4 regions of the Bradyrhizobium sp. USDA 4501 genome follow, and region 2 is predicted to be linked to each of the others. Evidence: predicted binding sites of a transcription regulator. Region 2 holds the regulator's gene; each other region holds the start of a gene.

Region 1 (4,037 bases), 1.2 Mb from region 2:
TCGCCGGCAGATTGCCGAAGCGCAGCACGACGCCGGGGACATCCTTGTACTTGTCATTGGCCTTGAACGTGTCGGGCTGGTCGGCCTTCACGGTCGGCTCGTTCGGATCGTCGAGTTTCGGGCGGAACGTCTCGTAGTGATCCGGCAGGCTGGCGGAGAAGATTGCAAGCCGCCGGCTGACATCGACGCGTGACGGATAACCTTCGGCGTCCGGCGCCGGATAATTCGGGAACCCGGCTTTCTCGTAGACACCGACGCGCTCGCGCAGCGGCACGTTGGGTGTCGCCGCCATGTCGTCATTGATGGTGCCGACCAGGCTGTTCGGATGGTTGTGGTCGGCCACGACCAGGATCAGCGTGTCGTCGTTGCGCGCTTTCGCCCAGTCCTTTGCGAGCCGCACCGCGTTGTCGAGCATGATGGTGTCGTAGACCGCGCGCTCCATGTCGAGCAGATGGGCGTATTTGTCGATCAGGCCGGACTCGATCATTAGGAAGAAGCCGGCCTCGTGCTTCGACAGCACCGTGAGCGCGGCCTGGACCTGCGCGGCCTGGACCTGCTCGGTCAGGTCCGGCTGTTCGGGGAATTTCCTGACGCCGCCTCCCTTGAGGAATTTGCGGTCAAGCGCGCCGTCCATGTTGCCGGCGGCGAACAGGCCGAGCAGTTGGCGGGTGTCCGGTTTGGCCGCGAGCGTGGCGAGTTCGCCTGCGGTCGTCGCGACCGGATAGCCGGCGTCGCGGAAGCGCGCGAGATAGTCGACATCGTCCTTGCGTTTCGATCCGGACGCGGATTGCGGCAGGAAGTTCGCGGAGCCGCCGCCCATCAGCACGTCGGGCTTCGCGTCAAAATATTGCGCGACGATCGCGTCATAGGCGGCGCGGCGGCGGGTATGCGCAACCATCGCCGCCGGCGTCGCGTCCTCGACCTCGGTGTTGGTGACGATGCCGACCTCGAGGCCCGCCCGGCGCTTGGCGAGGCTCGCGATGGTCTCGACCCTGGGATCGTCGAGCGGATCGGGCGTGCGATCGGCGTAGACGCCGAGCGCATTGACCGCGGCCTTGTGGCCGGTGGCGTAGGCGCTCGCGGCATTCGCCGAATCGGTGATGATCGAGTCCGAGCCGGCGGTCGCGACCAGCGCCATATGCGGCATGTCGTCGATCGCGAGCTTGCCGCGGCTCTTGCCCTCCGCGATTCCCTTGGAGAGGATTCGCGCGGCGACGCGATGCGACGGCGACATCCCGTCGCCGATGAACAGGATCACGTTCCTGGCCTTGCGTGCCCCGGTGTCGTAGACGGTCCAGGTCATCTTCCGGCTCTGCGTGCCGTCACTGACTTCGACGGCGACCTGCCCGGGCTTGACGAGCGAGACATCGCGCAGCACCAGCGCTGACTGCTCCCGGCCGGCCTCGTGCACGGTGAATGTGCCGCCCTGGCCGAACACCGCGGCATAGTCCGCGCCGTTCAGCGTGACCTTGAGCTTTGCTTGATCGACCACCCCCGGAAGCTCGACCTTGAAGTCGAATTTGGCGCCGACGAGGATATCGGCGCGATCGATCGGATAGATCGTCTGGGCGAACGCCGGCGCTGCCGACAACGCCAGCGTGACGGCCATCCCGGCAACTTGCTTGATCATGATCGATGCTCCGCTCTCGCGCATCATGCGCATCGGAGCGGAGGCTAGTTGCGGCGGATGACGGCGCAATGAGGCGCGCCGGGGCGTATTGCCGCAAGGCCGGCGTGATTTCAGCGCGCCATCTGCTGCGGATCGTAGAAGAAGCGCTCCTCGACCAGCTCCTCGCCGCGCCAGGTCTGCCAGGCGACCTCCTCCATGCTGCGGACCTTGCCGTCCTTGCCGGTGAATTCGAAGCGCCAGCAGATCGCCGAATGATCGCCGTCAAGCAGGAGCGGCCCGAGCCGCGTGGTCTTGACGCCGGCGACCGCGGCCAGCACCGCCGCCTCGCGCGCCGCCAGCGCCTCGCGGCCGACCCGCCACTCGCCGTCGTTCTCCTGGGTGCGGGCATCGACTGAATAGAAGTTCCTGATCGCGCCGACATGGTCGTTGGACTCGACCGTGTCAGCGAAGGCTTGCAACGTCCTAAGCGAGGGCATCGGGCATTCTCCATTTACCGACTTACAGTCGGTATTTATCGACTAGTAGTCGGTAAGTCAATTGGCTTGCGTCTGGAACTGGGCTAGAGATGCGCCATGGCAACCCAGGCCGAACGGCGCGAGAAAACCAGAGCCGCCATCGTCAAGGCGGCGCGGCGCATTTTTGGCGAGCGCGGCTTCGCCGCTGCGACGATGGACGACATCGCCGCCGGCGCGCGTGTTGCCAAGGGCGCGGTCTATCATCACTTCGCGACCAAGGAGGCGGTGTTCGAGGCGGTGTTCGAGCAGGTGTCGATCGACCTTGTTGCCGATCTCGACCGCATCTCGCGCGCCGAGAACGATCCGCCTGGCGGCGATGGCGGCGGGCACGCAGGGCTATTTCGCGGCGTGCTCGAAAGGCCCGACCGGCCAGATCATCTTGCGCGACGGCCCCGCCGTGCTCGGCTGGGAACGCTGGCGCGAGATCGACGCCAAGCATTTCGGCGGCAAGTTTCCGCGCGCGCTGGCCGCCGCGATGGATGCCGGCGTGATCGCCAAGCAGCCGATCGAGCCGCTGGCGCGGCTGCTGCTCGGCGCGGTGACGGAAGCCGCGGTTGCGGTCTCCGCGGGGCCGGATATCGGCAAGACCGGCACCGATTACGCGCGCGCGTTCCGCTCGCTGCTCGATGCGCTCAGGGTGAAGTAGGCAGGCCTCTCTCCCCACGTCGTCCCGGCGAAGGCCGGGACCCATAACCACAGGGAGGAGTCGTAAAAGCGCGCTGGAGCACCAGCGTGCTTCATAACCATGGCCGGTGGTTATGGGTCCCGGGTCGCGCTTCGCTTGCCCGGGACGACAAGGCGAGAGGGGTGCCGCCTCAGTCCTTGTCGTTCTCGAGCTGGAAGATCTGCGAGCCTTCGCCGCTCGAGATGAGGCCAGTCTTGTTGTACAGGCCGAGCTTGGCGCGGGTGTCAGCAATGTCGAGGTTGCGCATCGTCAGCTGGCCGATGCGGTCGGCCGGCGTGAAGGCGGCGTCCTCGACCTTCTCCATGCTGAGCCGCTCCGGCGCGTAGGTGAGGTTCGGGCTCTCGGTGTTTGATATCGAGTAGTCGTTGCCGCGGCGCAGCTCGAGCGTCACCTCGCCGGTGACGGCACGCGCCACCCAGCGCTGCGCGGTCTCGCGCAGCATCAAGGCCTGCGAATCGAACCAGCGGCCCTGATAGAGCAAGCGGCCGAGCCGCATGCCGCTGATGCGGTACTGCTCGATCGTATCCTCGTTGTGGATGCCGGTGACGAGGCGCTCATAGGCGATGTGCAAGAGTGCCATGCCGGGCGCCTCATAGATGCCGCGGCTCTTCGCTTCGATGATGCGGTTCTCGATCTGGTCACTCATGCCGAGGCCGTGGCGGCCGCCGATCGCATTGGCCTTGAGGAACAGCGCGACCGGATCTGCAAACGTCTTGCCGTTCAGCGCGACCGGCTGCCCCTCCTCGAAGCGCACCACGACCTTCTCGGCCTTGACGTCGCAATCGGCGCGCCAGAACGGCACGCCCATGATCGGGTTGACGATGGTGATGCCGCTCGCAAGGCTCTCGAGATCCTTGGCCTCATGCGTCGCGCCGAGCAGATTGCTGTCGGTCGAATAGGCCTTCTCCGCGCTCATCTTGTAGGCGAAGCCTTGCGCGGTCATGAACGCCGACATCTCGGCGCGGCCGCCGAGCTCGTCGATGAACTGCTGGTCGAGCCAGGGCTTGTAGATGCGCAGGCTCGGGTTGGTCAGCAGGCCGTAGCGATAGAAGCGCTCGATGTCGTTGCCCTTGAAGGTCGAGCCGTCGCCCCAGATGTTGACGCCGTCCTCCTGCATCGCCGCGACCAGCATCGTGCCGGTCACCGCGCGGCCGAGCGGCGTGGTGTTGAAATAGGTGATGCCGCCGGTCGAGATGTGGAACGCGCC
Region 2 (4,037 bases):
TTGCAGAAGAACACGAAGTCGGCAAAGCTCTGCTCGCACAGCCGCGCGGCAAGCACCTCGCCGTCCGGGCTCTTGAACAGGTTCGACATGTGCCAGAGCTTGGTCGCCTGTTCCTGCAGCGCCTTGACGAGATGCGGATGCGCGTGCCCGAGCGCGTTGACCGCGACGCCCGAGGTGAAATCGAGATAGCGGTCGCCGTTGGTTGCGATCAGCCAGGCGCCCTCACCGCGCTCGAAACCGAGATCGACCCTGGCGAAGACGGGGAGCAGATGCGACGTGGCAGCGTTGGTCATGGCGATCACTGACGGTTTTTAAGCCGACAATTGCCGCGCGCCTTGACGCCAGCGCAGCAACGGCCAGCTTCGGAAAACAAAACGGCCGCCTTTGCGGGCGGCACGTGGCGGGCATTCTATGCTGCGGTCGGTAAGTGTCAATCGCCACGAAGTGGCCTTCCTGCAATGCGAAACGAGCGCAATCCGGAGCATTCCGGTGCGGTGGAAAAGCCTCATCGCGATGCTTAACTGTGTGGGAACATGTGGACGCACGACCGCGGACTCTTGCGCCAGAGTCACGCCATATTGTAGCGTTTGGCCTGTCGGGTACGACATCTCGTGCGGCGGTACTGGACCCTCTAAGTAGCCTTTGTGTCTCGCGTAAACGTTCGGGCGCAACACCGTGCCCGGCGAGGGCTAAGGGATTCTGGCCGCAGGGATATTTGTCCAGATTGGCTCGCAGCGCCGCTCCAATGATTGGCCGGCGCTACGCGAAGGGAAGAATGCGATGACTGTATTGACCTGGTCCGACGATCGCGTCGAGCAGCTGAAGAAACTCTGGGAGTCCGGCCTGTCGGCCAGCCAGATCGCGGCGGAACTTGGCAATGTGACGCGAAACGCCGTGATCGGCAAAGTGCATCGGCTCGGCCTCTCCGGCCGCGCCAAGGCACCCTCCACGGCCGCGCCGCGGCAGCGCAAGGCCCGCCCCGCCCAGCACATGATGCGGGTGGCGCGCCCGGTCTCGCGCGGCAACACCGCGCTGGCGCACGCCTTCGAGGCCGAGATGGAGCCCGATCCGATCTCCTACGACAATGTGGTGCCGATGAGCCAGCGGCTGTCGCTGCTCGAGCTCAACGAGGCCACCTGTCACTGGCCGGTCGGCGATCCCTCGAGCCCGGAATTCTTCTTCTGCGGCGGCAAAGCGCTCGGCGGCCTGCCCTATTGCGCGCATCACTCGCGCGTCGCCTACCAGCCCGCCGCCGATCGCCGCCGGCCGTCGGCGAAACCGCAGATCAAGTGAGCACTCGGGAAAACGACGGAAGACCTCAAAGACAAATCCCCGCGAAAGCGGGGATTTTTTTGTGTGACGCAGCCCGGATGGAGCCAACGGGGCGCTCGTTCGCGCGACCCGTCGGCTCCATCCGGACTACCGCTACATCACCGGCCTCGTCCCGGCGCAGGCCGGGACCCATAACCACGAATGGGTGTTGTTAGAAAGCCGTCTGGCCGCGTGCCGATTGCGCTGGCCGCGGCGTATGGGTCCCGGCTTGCGCCGGGACGACGCCGTGTTGCGGTTTATGAATGCCGCATGGCCGTTACGGCTGCGGCTCGGCCTTGGCAAAGCGGTCGTCGAGCGCGTAGCCGGCGCCGCGCACGGTGCGGATCGGATCCTGCTCGCGGCCCGGATTGAGCAGCTTGCGCAGGCGGCCGATATGCACGTCGACGGTGCGCTCATCGATGTAGATGTCGCGGCCCCAGACGCTGTCGAGCAATTGCTCGCGGCTGAACACGCGGCCGGGATGCTCGAGGAAGAATTCGAGCAGGCGATACTCGGTCGGCCCGAGATCGATCGGACGGCCCGAGCGCGCCACGCGGCGCTTCTCGCGGTCGAGCTCGATGTCGCCGTAGGTCAGCACGGTCGCAAGCCGCTCCGGGCTGGCGCGGCGCAAGAGGCCCTTCACCCGCGCCAGCAGCTCCGGCACCGAGAACGGCTTGACGATGTAATCGTCGGCGCCGGTGGCAAGCCCGCGCACGCGCTCGCTTTCCTCGCCGCGCGCGGTCAGCATGATGATCGGAAGCTGCTTGGTCTCGGGCCGCGCCCGCAGGCGGCGGCACAGTTCGATGCCGGACAGGCCCGGCAGCATCCAGTCCAGCACCACGAGGTCGGGAACGCGCTCCTTCAGCCTTGTATCCGCATCGTCGCCGCGCCCCACCGTCTCGACATCGTAGCCTTCCGCATCGAGATTGTAGCGCAACAGCGTCGTCAGCGCTTCCTCGTCTTCGACTACCAGAATGCGTGCGCTCATCGGTTTAAGTTCTTTCTCTGTGGTGATCCGTTGCCCAGACGCAAACCGAAACGCTTACTTCCTTGAGCATAGTCCCCGCGGAAACGATTTGTCGCGAGGATCGTCCAGTTTCGCTCTTGCCGGTTCCGTGCTTGCCGATCATGCCTCAGTTGCCCGGCACCGTGGTGGCAAAAGTGGTCATGTCGCCCTTCGGGCGCTTGTCGGTGATCTGCTGGCCCTCGATCATGTAGAACACGGTCTCGGCGATATTGGTGGCGTGATCGCCGATCCGCTCGATGTTCTTGGCGCAGAACATCAGATGGATGCAGAACGAGATGTTGCGCGGATCTTCCATCATGTAGGTGAGCAGTTCGCGGAACAGCGAGGTGCAGATCGCATCGACCTCCTCGTCGCCCTTCCAGACGTTCATCGCCGCCGGCAGGTCGTGGGCGGCATAGGCGTCGAGCACCGACTTGACCTGCGACAGCACGAGGTCGGTCATGTGCTCGAGGCCGCGGATCAACTTCAGCGGCTGGAAATCGCTCTCCAGCGCCGCGACGCGCTTGCCCATGTTCTTGGCGAGGTCGCCGATCCGCTCGAGATCGGTGGCGACGCGCATCGCGCTGACGATCTCACGCAGGTCGATCGCCATCGGCTGGCGGCGCGCGATCGTCAGCACCGCGCGCTCTTCGATGTTGCGCTGCAGATTGTCGATCTCGATGTCGGCGGCGACCACGCGCTTGCCGAGCGCGACGTCGCGACGGATCAGCGCGTCGACCGACTCGGTGATCATCCGTTCGACCAGGCCGCCCATCTCGGCGACCAGGCGGGTCAACTCCTGCAGGTCGCTGTCGAATGCCTTGGCGGTATGTTCAGAAGCCATCGCTTGTCTCCCTCAACCATGATCCCGGGGATCATGGTTTCGTGTCCTGAATTTTAGCATGACCTGATCGGAAAACCGGTTTCCACTTTTCCGGATCATGCGCCGGTCAACCGAACCGGCCGGTGATGTAGTCCTGGGTGCGCCGATCGCTCGGTGAGGTGAAGATCTTGTTGGTGTCGTCGAACTCGATCAGCTCGCCGAGATACATGAAGGCGGTCTTGTCGGAGACGCGCGCCGCCTGCTGCATGTTGTGGGTGACGATCGCGATCGTGTAGTCCTCGGAGAGTTCCTGGATCAGCTCCTCGACCTTGGCGGTCGAGATCGGGTCGAGCGCCGAGCACGGCTCGTCGAACAGGATCACCTCGGGGCGCACCGCCACGGTGCGCGCGATGCACAGGCGCTGCTGCTGGCCGCCGGAGAGCGACAGGCCGGAGGCGTTCAGCTTGTCCTTGACCTCGTTCCACAGCGCGCCGCCGCGCAGCGCCTTCTCGACCCGGTCGTCCATCTCGGACTTCGAGATCTTCTCATAGAGGCGGATGCCGAAGGCGATGTTCTCGTAGATCGTCATCGGGAACGGCGTCGGCTTCTGGAACACCATGCCGACCCGCGCGCGCAGCAAGTTGAGGTCGAGCTTGGGGTCGAGAATGTTGGTCTGGTCCAGCATCAGCTGGCCGACCGCGCGCTGGCCCGGATACAGGTCGTACATCCGGTTGAAGATGCGCAGCAGGGTCGACTTGCCGCAGCCAGACGGGCCGATGAACGCCGTGACGCGGTTGGTGCCGAGCGTCAGGTTGATGTTCTTCAGCGCGTGGTGCTCGCCGTAATAGAAGTTGAGGTTGCGCACCGTGACTTTCGGAGGCGCTTCCGGCAGCGGAA
Region 3 (4,037 bases), 3.8 Mb from region 2:
GAAGGATCTCGCGTCGAAGGTGAAATCGGGAGATGCCGTTCTGTTCCTGCTGATCAAGTCCATGACCTCAGACAAGGTTCTCAATGCGATCAAGGATGCGGGAGGGATCGTCCTGACGACCTCGCTCGATGAAAAGAAGGAGCAGCACCTTCGCGACGCGCTCGCAGCCGCAACTCAGGCCAAGGCTGCCTAGTCGCCGATCTTGTGGCGGCCTAATACGCTGCGGACTTGCGTGGGGATCAGTGCGCAACAGCATCGGTCCTTGGGCGGATCGCCAGCGATGAGGTTGGCTGCGGCGTTCGGCTCCGCGGTCGCTTCCCTTCCGCGCAGCCAGGAGCCGGGAGAAAATCATGCGCAAATTGTTTCTATGGGGCCTAGCACTTGGGATTGCTTCGGTGGCGATCACGGCGACCAGCGGTCGTTCGCAGGCCGGCCTTATTGCGCCGCTGGGTCTGCGCCAGGCCGCCGACGAGCTTCGTCTCGCGGAAACTGTCCAATTCACCTGGAGGGGCCACCGCTACTGTTGGTACAGCAGGGGATGGCGCGGCGGCGGTTGGTATCGGTGTGGTTTTGGTTCAAGGCGCGGCATGGGTTGGGGTGGTCCGGCGGGATGGCACGGATGGCGCCGGCCAGGCCACCGCCCGGTCACTCGGCCTCCGAGACCTGGGCGGCCAGGAATCCAGCGTCCGCAACCACTCCCGCAACCGCTTCCCGGCAGGAGCTGATGGCTGCTTTGTCTATCGTTCGCCGGCCGCGACGTGGCCGCACGCCAGTCGGAGCCCCGCCATGTCCTTGAAGGAGCCGCAAACACGCGCGGGCCAAGTGCGCGATACCGTGCTGGTCGATCTCGCGCTGAGGGCAGTGGATCGTACCGGGCTTTTACCTGGGGGGTGCTCGATCGGCTCATGGATGAGCCGTGGTTGCGCAGCGAGGCAATATCGGGCACCTGACGACGACCAACGTTCATACTGGCCGTGGTGGGCGTGTGTAACAAGACATCGGGCCTTGCAGGGCTCGACCGTTTAGTTCGGATTACAAAGGGGATTGTCAGCCGTTCTCGACCAGAAACTCCACGCGCTCGGCGGCGAAGCGCGAGCGCTTGGTCACCAGCGGCTGGTCCAGCATGTCGACGTCGGTTGCGTCGACCACCAGCACCGGCCGTCCCAGCGGCAGGTCGAGTCGCGCGGCGTCGGTCGCATCGACGATCGCCGCGGTGATCCGGGTCGAGGCGCGGTGGTAGTCCTTGACGCCGTAATGCCCGAGCAGCTTCGTCATCGAGCGGACGTTGGCGAACACGCTGCCGGCATCGGGAAACCGCTCGGCCGACAGCCAGGTGGTGGAGACGCAGATCGGCGTCCGGTCGGCGAGCCGCACCGCTTCGATCCGGATCAGCGGCGCACCGATCTTCAGGCCGAGCTCGCGCGCGATCTCGCGATTGGCGGTGTCGCTGCTCGCATCGATCAGCTGGCCGCGCGGCTCGTGACCGCCGGCGCCGACGATCTCGGAAAATCGCGTGCGTGAGCGCAAGGGATAGGCGAGGCGCTGGGCTTCGACATAGGTGCCGCTGCCGCGTTCCGCGCGCACCAGGCCGCGCTCGGCCAATGCGGCGAGCGCCCGCCGCACGGTGTGCCGGTTGACCCGGTACGTCTCGGCGATCTCCATCTCGCCGGGCAGCTTTTCGCCGGCGGCGAAGCGACCGTCAGCGATGCCGCGCTCGATGCCGTCGGCGACCTGCCGCCACAAGGCGACGCCGGAACTTTCCTGCATGCTCATGGCGCGGTGATACCAGAAATCTTTGGTTTGTCACGAAACAGTCATGGCGCTCCGCTATCAAGTTGTCTAGTATCATAGACAACTTGATGCAAGCAAGGTTGCCCAAAGGTTTGCCCATGAGTTCGACCATGAGTTCGACCGGACCAAACAGCAAACAGGCCCAGCGCAAGGCCGCGATGATGGTGCTGGCGCACGCCGCCGCTACGGACATCGCAGGCAGGCTGGCCGCGATCGCGGTGCCCGCGCATGAGAACCTGCGCGAGCCGGAAAACGGCCTTGTGATGCTGCGCGGGCGGATCGGCGGCGACGGTGCGCCATTCAATCTCGGCGAGGCGACGGTGTCGCGCGCGGCGGTGCGGCTTGCGACCGGCGAGGTCGGCTTCGGCTACACGCTCGGCCGCGACGCGCGGAAGGCGCAGATGATCGCGCTGTGCGACGCCATGGTGCAGTCGGCGGAGTTGTCCGGCGAGGTGGAGGCCAAGGTGATCGCGCCGCTGCGCGTCGCCATGAACGCCGAACGCGGCCGCAAGGCAGCGGAAACCGCGGCGACGCGGGTCGATTTCTACACGATGGTGCGCGGTGAGGGATGATGCAATGACGACGATTGCCGAAATGCCCGCGGGCTTTGCCGACAAGGTGCTGTCGGCGCAGTCGACTTTCCGTTCCGTGATGGATGCGATGGCGCGCCCGGGCAGCGTGCAGCGCGTCGCCGCGAGCGTCGGAACGCCCGCCGGCATGATGCGCGGCTCGGCCGCGATCGCGCTGACGCTGTTCGATCACGACACGCCGATCTGGCTTGACGCTGCGATGTCGGCGACGCCGGACGTCGCCCGCTGGCTGAAGTTTCACGCCAGCGCGCCGGTGGTGGCCGATTCCTCGATCGCGAGCTTCGCTTTGATCGGCGATGCCGCGAGCCTGCCGGCGCTCGATCGCTTTGCATTCGGCAGCAGCGAATATCCTGACCGGTCGACCACGCTGATCCTGCAGGTCGACAGCCTGTCGCAGGGGCCGGCCTTCGAGCTGAAAGGGCCCGGCATCGACGGCAGCGCCGTGCTGCAGGCGATGATCAAGCCGCGCGACCTGTTCCAGCGGCTTGCGATCAACGAAGCCCTGTTCCCGCGCGGCATCGATGTCGTGCTGGTCCATGACGATGCCATTGTGGCGATCCCGCGCACCACGCGGCTGATCGCAAGCGGAGTGTGAGCGATGTATGTAGCCGTCAAGGGAGGCGAGCGCGCCATCGAGAACGCCCATCGTCTGCTCGCGCATGAGCGGCGCGGCGACCGCGAGGTGCCCGAGGTGACGCTGGCACAGATTTCCGAGCAACTCGCGCTCGGCGTCGATCGCGTGATGACCGAAGGTTCGCTCTACGACCGCGAGCTCGCGGCGCTCGCGATCAAGCAGGCGCGCGGCGACATGATCGAGGCGATCTTCCTGGTCCGCGCCTTCCGCGCCACGCTGCCGCGCTTCGGCGCCACCGAGCCGGTCAACACCGGCGAGATGCAGGTGCGGCGGCGGATCTCCTCGACCTTCAAGGACGTTCCGGGCGGCCAGATCCTGGGGCCGACCTTCGACTACACCCATCGCCTGCTCGATCCGCAGCTCGCGGAAGGCTTTGTGCCGGAGCAGCCGGCGACCGCGGAGGCCTCGCAGGCCGCCACGCCGCGGGTGACCGACATTCTCGGCCGTGACGGTCTGATCGAATCCTCGCCGCAGGCAGATAGCAACACGCCGGTCGGCGACCTCACGCGTGAGCCGTTGAGCTTTCCGGCCGATCGCGATTTGCGGCTGCAGAACCTGGCGCGCGGCGATGAGGGCTTCCTGCTCGCGCTCGGCTACTCGACGCAGCGCGGCTACGGTCGCAATCACCCGTTCGCCGGCGAGATCCGCTTCGGCGAGGTCGAGGTCGAGTTCTTCGCCGAGGACGCGGGCTTTGCCGTGCCGCTCGGCTCGATCGAATTGACCGAGTGTCAGATGGTCAACCAGTTCAAGGGCTCGACGACTGAGGCGCCGTGCTTCACCCGCGGCTATGGCCTCGCCTTCGGGCAGAGCGAACGCAAGACCATGTCGATGGCGCTGGTCGATCGCGCGCTGCGTGCGCGTGAGCTCGGCGAGGAGGCGGCGGCGCCGGCGCAGGACGAGGAGTTCGTGATGTCGCACTCCGACAATGTCCAGTCGACCGGCTTTGTCGAGCATCTCAAGCTGCCGCACTATGTCGACTTCCAGTCCGAGCTCGGCCTGTTGCGCAAGCTGCGGCAGGAGTT
Region 4 (4,037 bases), 480 kb from region 2:
ACGGCGCTGGCGCCGGTGCTGGCGGTCGCGCTGGCCGCCTGCCTCTCGATCGCGCGCGGGCTCGACGTGCTGGTGCTCGGCGAGGCGGAGGCGTTCCACAGCGGCGTCGACGTCGAACGGCTGAAGCGGATCTCGATCGTGCTGGTGTCGGCGATGACCGGGGTCGCGGTCTCGGTCTGCGGCGTGGTCGGTTTCGTCGGCATCGTGGTGCCGCATCTGTTGCGGCTGGTGATCGGGCCCGCGCATCGGCTGCTGCTGCCGGCCTCCGCGCTGCTCGGCGCCATCCTCCTGGTCGGCGCCGACACCGTGGCGCGCACCATCGTGGCACCCGCGGAAATGCCGATCGGTATCCTGACGGCAGCGATCGGCGCGCCGTTCTTCCTCGCCATGCTGCTGCGGCAGCGCGGGCTGGTGTCGCTATGACGGCCCTGCTCGAAGCACAGTCGGTATCGATGACGGTCGGCGGCACTGATCTGGTCGATGCGGTGTCGCTGCAGATCGGCGCCGGCGAGATGGTCGCGATCGTCGGTCCCAACGGCGCCGGCAAATCGACCCTACTGCGGATGCTGTCGGGCGACCTGCGTCCGTCCCGCGGGGCGATCAGGCTGAGGCAGCGCGACCTGCAAACTTACCGACCGCGCGCGCTGGCGCAGCACCGCGCGATGCTGTCGCAGCATGTCAACGTCACCTTCCCGTTCACCGTCGAGGAAATCGTCAGCATGGGCGCCGGCGAAAGCCCGCGTGCCGTGGCGCGCGCGCTGGTCGAGGCGGCGCTCGACGAGGTCGGGCTCGCGCGTTTCCGTTTCAGGCAATTGCCGACACTGTCCGGCGGCGAGCAGCAGCGGGCGCATTTCGCCCGCGTGCTGGTGCAGCTCGCCTGCGGCGAAGCGCTGCATGGACCGGGACTGTTGCTGCTGGACGAGCCGACCTCGAGCCTCGATCTGCGCCACCAGATCGACCTGGTCGAAACGGCCCGGCGGCGCGCCGCCCGCGGCACCGCGGTGATCGCGATCCTGCACGACCTCAACCTCGCGATGCGGTTCGCCGACCGCATCCTGCTGCTGCACCGCGGCCGGCTTGCCGTCGACGGCGACCGTACGGCGGCGATGAAGGCCGAGACGCTGCGCGAGATCTTCGAGATCGACGCTGCGATCGCCTATACCGGAAACGGCGTGCCGTTCCTGCTGCCGCAGACGATGCAGCCGGCGGGCAAGGCGACGTAACGCCGCAAGCCTTATCCCGCCGCAACATCCGCGGTTCACAAAACTGTCAGCCGGCTGTAACAGGCGGCTCGGAGAACACCGCATCGTTTATCCTTTGGGAGATCAACCATGCGCCTGTCCCTGCTCTGCTCCGTCGCCTCGATCCTGCTCGCCACATCGGCATTCGCGCAGGGTGAGGGCGAATTCCCGGCGACGCTGGCGGGACACGCCGTGATGCCGGCGGAGAGCTTCATCGACGCGCCCGCCGACGCCCCTGATGATCTGAAGACCTCGGGCAAATACACCACCGGCAAGCGCGTCGACGCCATCGGCACCGTGATGGGCAAATCGTACGAGCGGCCGACCGGCGTGTCGCTGCCGTTCAAGGGCCAGCCGCTGCAGGGCCATTCCGGCATCAAGGTGATGCCCGACGGCTCGTTCTGGGTGATCACCGACAACGGCATGGGCTCGCGCTACAACTCGGCGGACTCGATGCTGTACCTGAACCGGCACAAGATCGACTGGGCGAGCGGCAAGATCGAGCGTCAGGAGACGGTGTTCCTGCACGATCCCGACAGGAAGGTGCCGTTCCGCATCGTCCACGAGGACACCGCCAAGCGCTATTTGACCGGTGCCGATTTCGACACCGAAGGCTTCCAGATCATCAACGACATTTTCTGGATCGGCGATGAATTCGGGCCCTACATCCTCAAGGCCGACAAGACCGGCAAGATCCTCGCCGTGTTCGAGACCGTCGCCGACGGCAAGCCGGTGCGCTCGCCGGATCACTGGGCGGTGCAGTCGCCAGGCGCGCCCGGCGCCAGCTACACCAACGTCAACCTGCGCCGCTCCAAGGGCTATGAAGGTTTTGCTTCCTCCAAGGACGGCAAGTTCCTTTACGGCCTGCTCGAGGGGCCGCTGTGGGATGCCGACAAGAAGGATTGGGAGAAGGTCGACGGCAAGGAGGCCTCACGCATCCTGGAATTCGACGTCGCGGCGGAGAAGTTCACTGGACGCTACTGGCAATATGCGTTCGAGCAGAACGGCAATGCGATCGGCGACTTCAACATGATCGATCCGGCCCAGGGCCTCGTGATCGAGCGCGACAATGGCGAAGGCACCGCCGACAAGGCCTGCCCGCAAGGCCAGCGCGGCGAGAACTGTTTTCCTGACCTCGCCAAGTTCAAGCGCGTCTACAAGATCGAGCTGTCCGATGCCAATGTCGGCAAGCCGGTGCGCAAGATCGCCTATATCGACCTGATGAAGATCCGCGATCCGAACAAGAAGGCGCGCAAGCCGCTCAACGACGGCGTCTACACCTTCCCGTTCTTCACCATCGAGAATGTCGACCGGGTCGACGAGACCCACATCATCGTCGGCAACGACAACAACCTGCCGTTCTCCTCCAGCCGCGACCCGAACAAGGCCGATGACGACGAGTTCGTGCTGCTCGAGGTCGGCGAGTTCCTGAAGGCGAAGTGAAGGGCTGCTTTCGCCGATCACACGCGTGTCGTTGCCCGGCTCGGCCGGGCGACCCGGTATTGCAGAGACGTCCGAACTTAGTGGATGGGCCGCGGCGTACTGGATGCCCCGCTCAAGGCGGGGCATGACAGCGAATATGCGGATAGCGTGATGCTCATCCCGGCACGACGGCCATTCCGTCATCCCCGCGCAAAGGCTACGCCTTTGTCGCTGGAGGTGCGAGCCTTGCGGCGCAATTGCGCCGCTGGGCGAGCCTCGAAGGATGCACGGCCACCGATGCAGCCGCGCGGAGACAGCCGGGCCGCCGCCCTTCGAGACGGCCGCTTTGCGGCCTCCTCAGGGTGACGGTGATACAGCTCAGCGCGCGGCTTCCGTGATCGTCACTCCTTCTTCGTCCGGTAATCTCCGAACGTCGTGTCGCGCTGGTCGAGCTGGGCCTTCACGCTGCCGCCGTCGCGGCGGAAGCCATGTAGGCCTTGCTGGCCTCGGTCGTGAAGGCCAGCGCCTGGATCTCGGTGCCGGCACGCATCGCGGCGCGGGCGCCCATGATTTCCATCGCGCGGTGGACGCTACGCTTGTTGAGCTGCTGCAGCTCGATCGGCACCTTGGCCGCGCGCTCGGCGAAATCCAGCGTCTTCGTCTCCAGCTCGGCGAGCGGAAACGACCGGGTCGCATAGCCCCATTCGGCGGCCTCGCGGCCGGACATCGCGTCGCCCGTCAGCATCAATTCCATGGCACGGCGCATGCCGACCAGCCACGGGTGATACTGCATGTCGGGCGGGCTCATCAGCCGCACCGGCGGATAGCCGATCTGGGCGTCGTCGGCGACGTAGACCACGTCGCAGGCGGTCGCGAGCTCGGTGCCGCCGGCGAGGCAATAGCCGTGCACCTGCGCGATCACGGGCTTTGCGAGATCCCAGATCGAGAACCAGCCCTCGACGACATGGCGCGACCATTGGCCGGGCCCGGATGCCGAGTGATAGGGCTGGTCGACGCGATTGTCGGCGGAGAGATCGTAGCCCGCCGAGAAGCAGGGTCCGGCGCCGCGCAGGATCGAGATCGAAATTTCGGGATCGCGGTCGGCCTGCTCCAGCACCTCGAAGATCTCGCCGCGCAGGCGATTGTTCAGCGCGTTGCGCTTCTCGGGGCGGTTCAGCGTGATGCGGCGGACGCGCGGACGCGGATCATCGACGATGATGTGCTGGTAGCTCATGGATCCTCCCGATCTCAGGCTTTGTTGCCTTTGGCAAAGTGATGCCCGAGATCGGCAGGGTTGTCATCGGCAGATGACGCAGGTCCTCATAGCGTTTTCAAGCGAAGTGGGTTCCGGTTCGCGTGAAGAAAACGCGTCAA

The links. The regulator PhoB, encoded in region 2, activates phosphate uptake and scavenging genes when phosphate is short. The targets are predictions, from matches to a motif close to TGTCATNNANCTGTCAT.
Region 1: ACVWZM_RS18920 (alkaline phosphatase) is a predicted target of PhoB. The motif match lies at 1,688-1,704, and genes of this name have one in related genera.
Region 3: phnF (phosphonate metabolism transcriptional regulator PhnF) is a predicted target of PhoB. The motif match lies at 1,802-1,818, and genes of this name have one in related genera.
Region 4: ACVWZM_RS26515 (esterase-like activity of phytase family protein) is a predicted target of PhoB. The motif match lies at 1,268-1,284, and genes of this name have one in related genera.

The regions. Positions count from the first base shown of each region.
Region 1 covers NZ_JBSSEX010000001.1:4,107,390-4,111,426, reverse strand. Annotated here, with positions in the region: gene ACVWZM_RS18920 (alkaline phosphatase) at 1-1,630, opposite strand, end outside; gene ACVWZM_RS18915 (hypothetical protein) at 1,741-2,106, opposite strand; partial or broken gene ACVWZM_RS18910 (TetR family transcriptional regulator) at 2,203-2,325, shown strand; gene ACVWZM_RS18905 (hypothetical protein) at 2,462-2,791, shown strand; gene argG (argininosuccinate synthase) at 2,961-4,037, opposite strand, start outside.
Region 2 covers NZ_JBSSEX010000001.1:5,305,430-5,309,466, reverse strand. Annotated here, with positions in the region: gene ACVWZM_RS24180 (aspartate aminotransferase family protein) at 1-293, opposite strand, end outside; gene ACVWZM_RS24175 (GcrA family cell cycle regulator) at 781-1,293, shown strand; gene phoB (phosphate regulon transcriptional regulator PhoB) at 1,589-2,299, opposite strand; gene phoU (phosphate signaling complex protein PhoU) at 2,445-3,161, opposite strand; gene pstB (phosphate ABC transporter ATP-binding protein PstB) at 3,268-4,037, opposite strand, start outside.
Region 3 covers NZ_JBSSEX010000001.1:1,532,131-1,536,167, reverse strand. Annotated here, with positions in the region: gene ACVWZM_RS07180 (DUF1269 domain-containing protein) at 1-193, shown strand, start outside; partial or broken gene ACVWZM_RS07175 (patatin-like phospholipase family protein) at 759-947, shown strand; gene phnF (phosphonate metabolism transcriptional regulator PhnF) at 1,048-1,773, opposite strand; gene phnG (phosphonate C-P lyase system protein PhnG) at 1,902-2,363, shown strand; gene phnH (phosphonate C-P lyase system protein PhnH) at 2,368-2,976, shown strand; gene ACVWZM_RS07155 (carbon-phosphorus lyase complex subunit PhnI) at 2,980-4,037, shown strand, end outside.
Region 4 covers NZ_JBSSEX010000001.1:5,781,153-5,785,189, reverse strand. Annotated here, with positions in the region: gene ACVWZM_RS26525 (FecCD family ABC transporter permease) at 1-423, shown strand, start outside; gene ACVWZM_RS26520 (heme ABC transporter ATP-binding protein) at 420-1,223, shown strand; gene ACVWZM_RS26515 (esterase-like activity of phytase family protein) at 1,332-2,684, shown strand; gene ACVWZM_RS26510 (enoyl-CoA hydratase-related protein) at 3,124-3,897, opposite strand.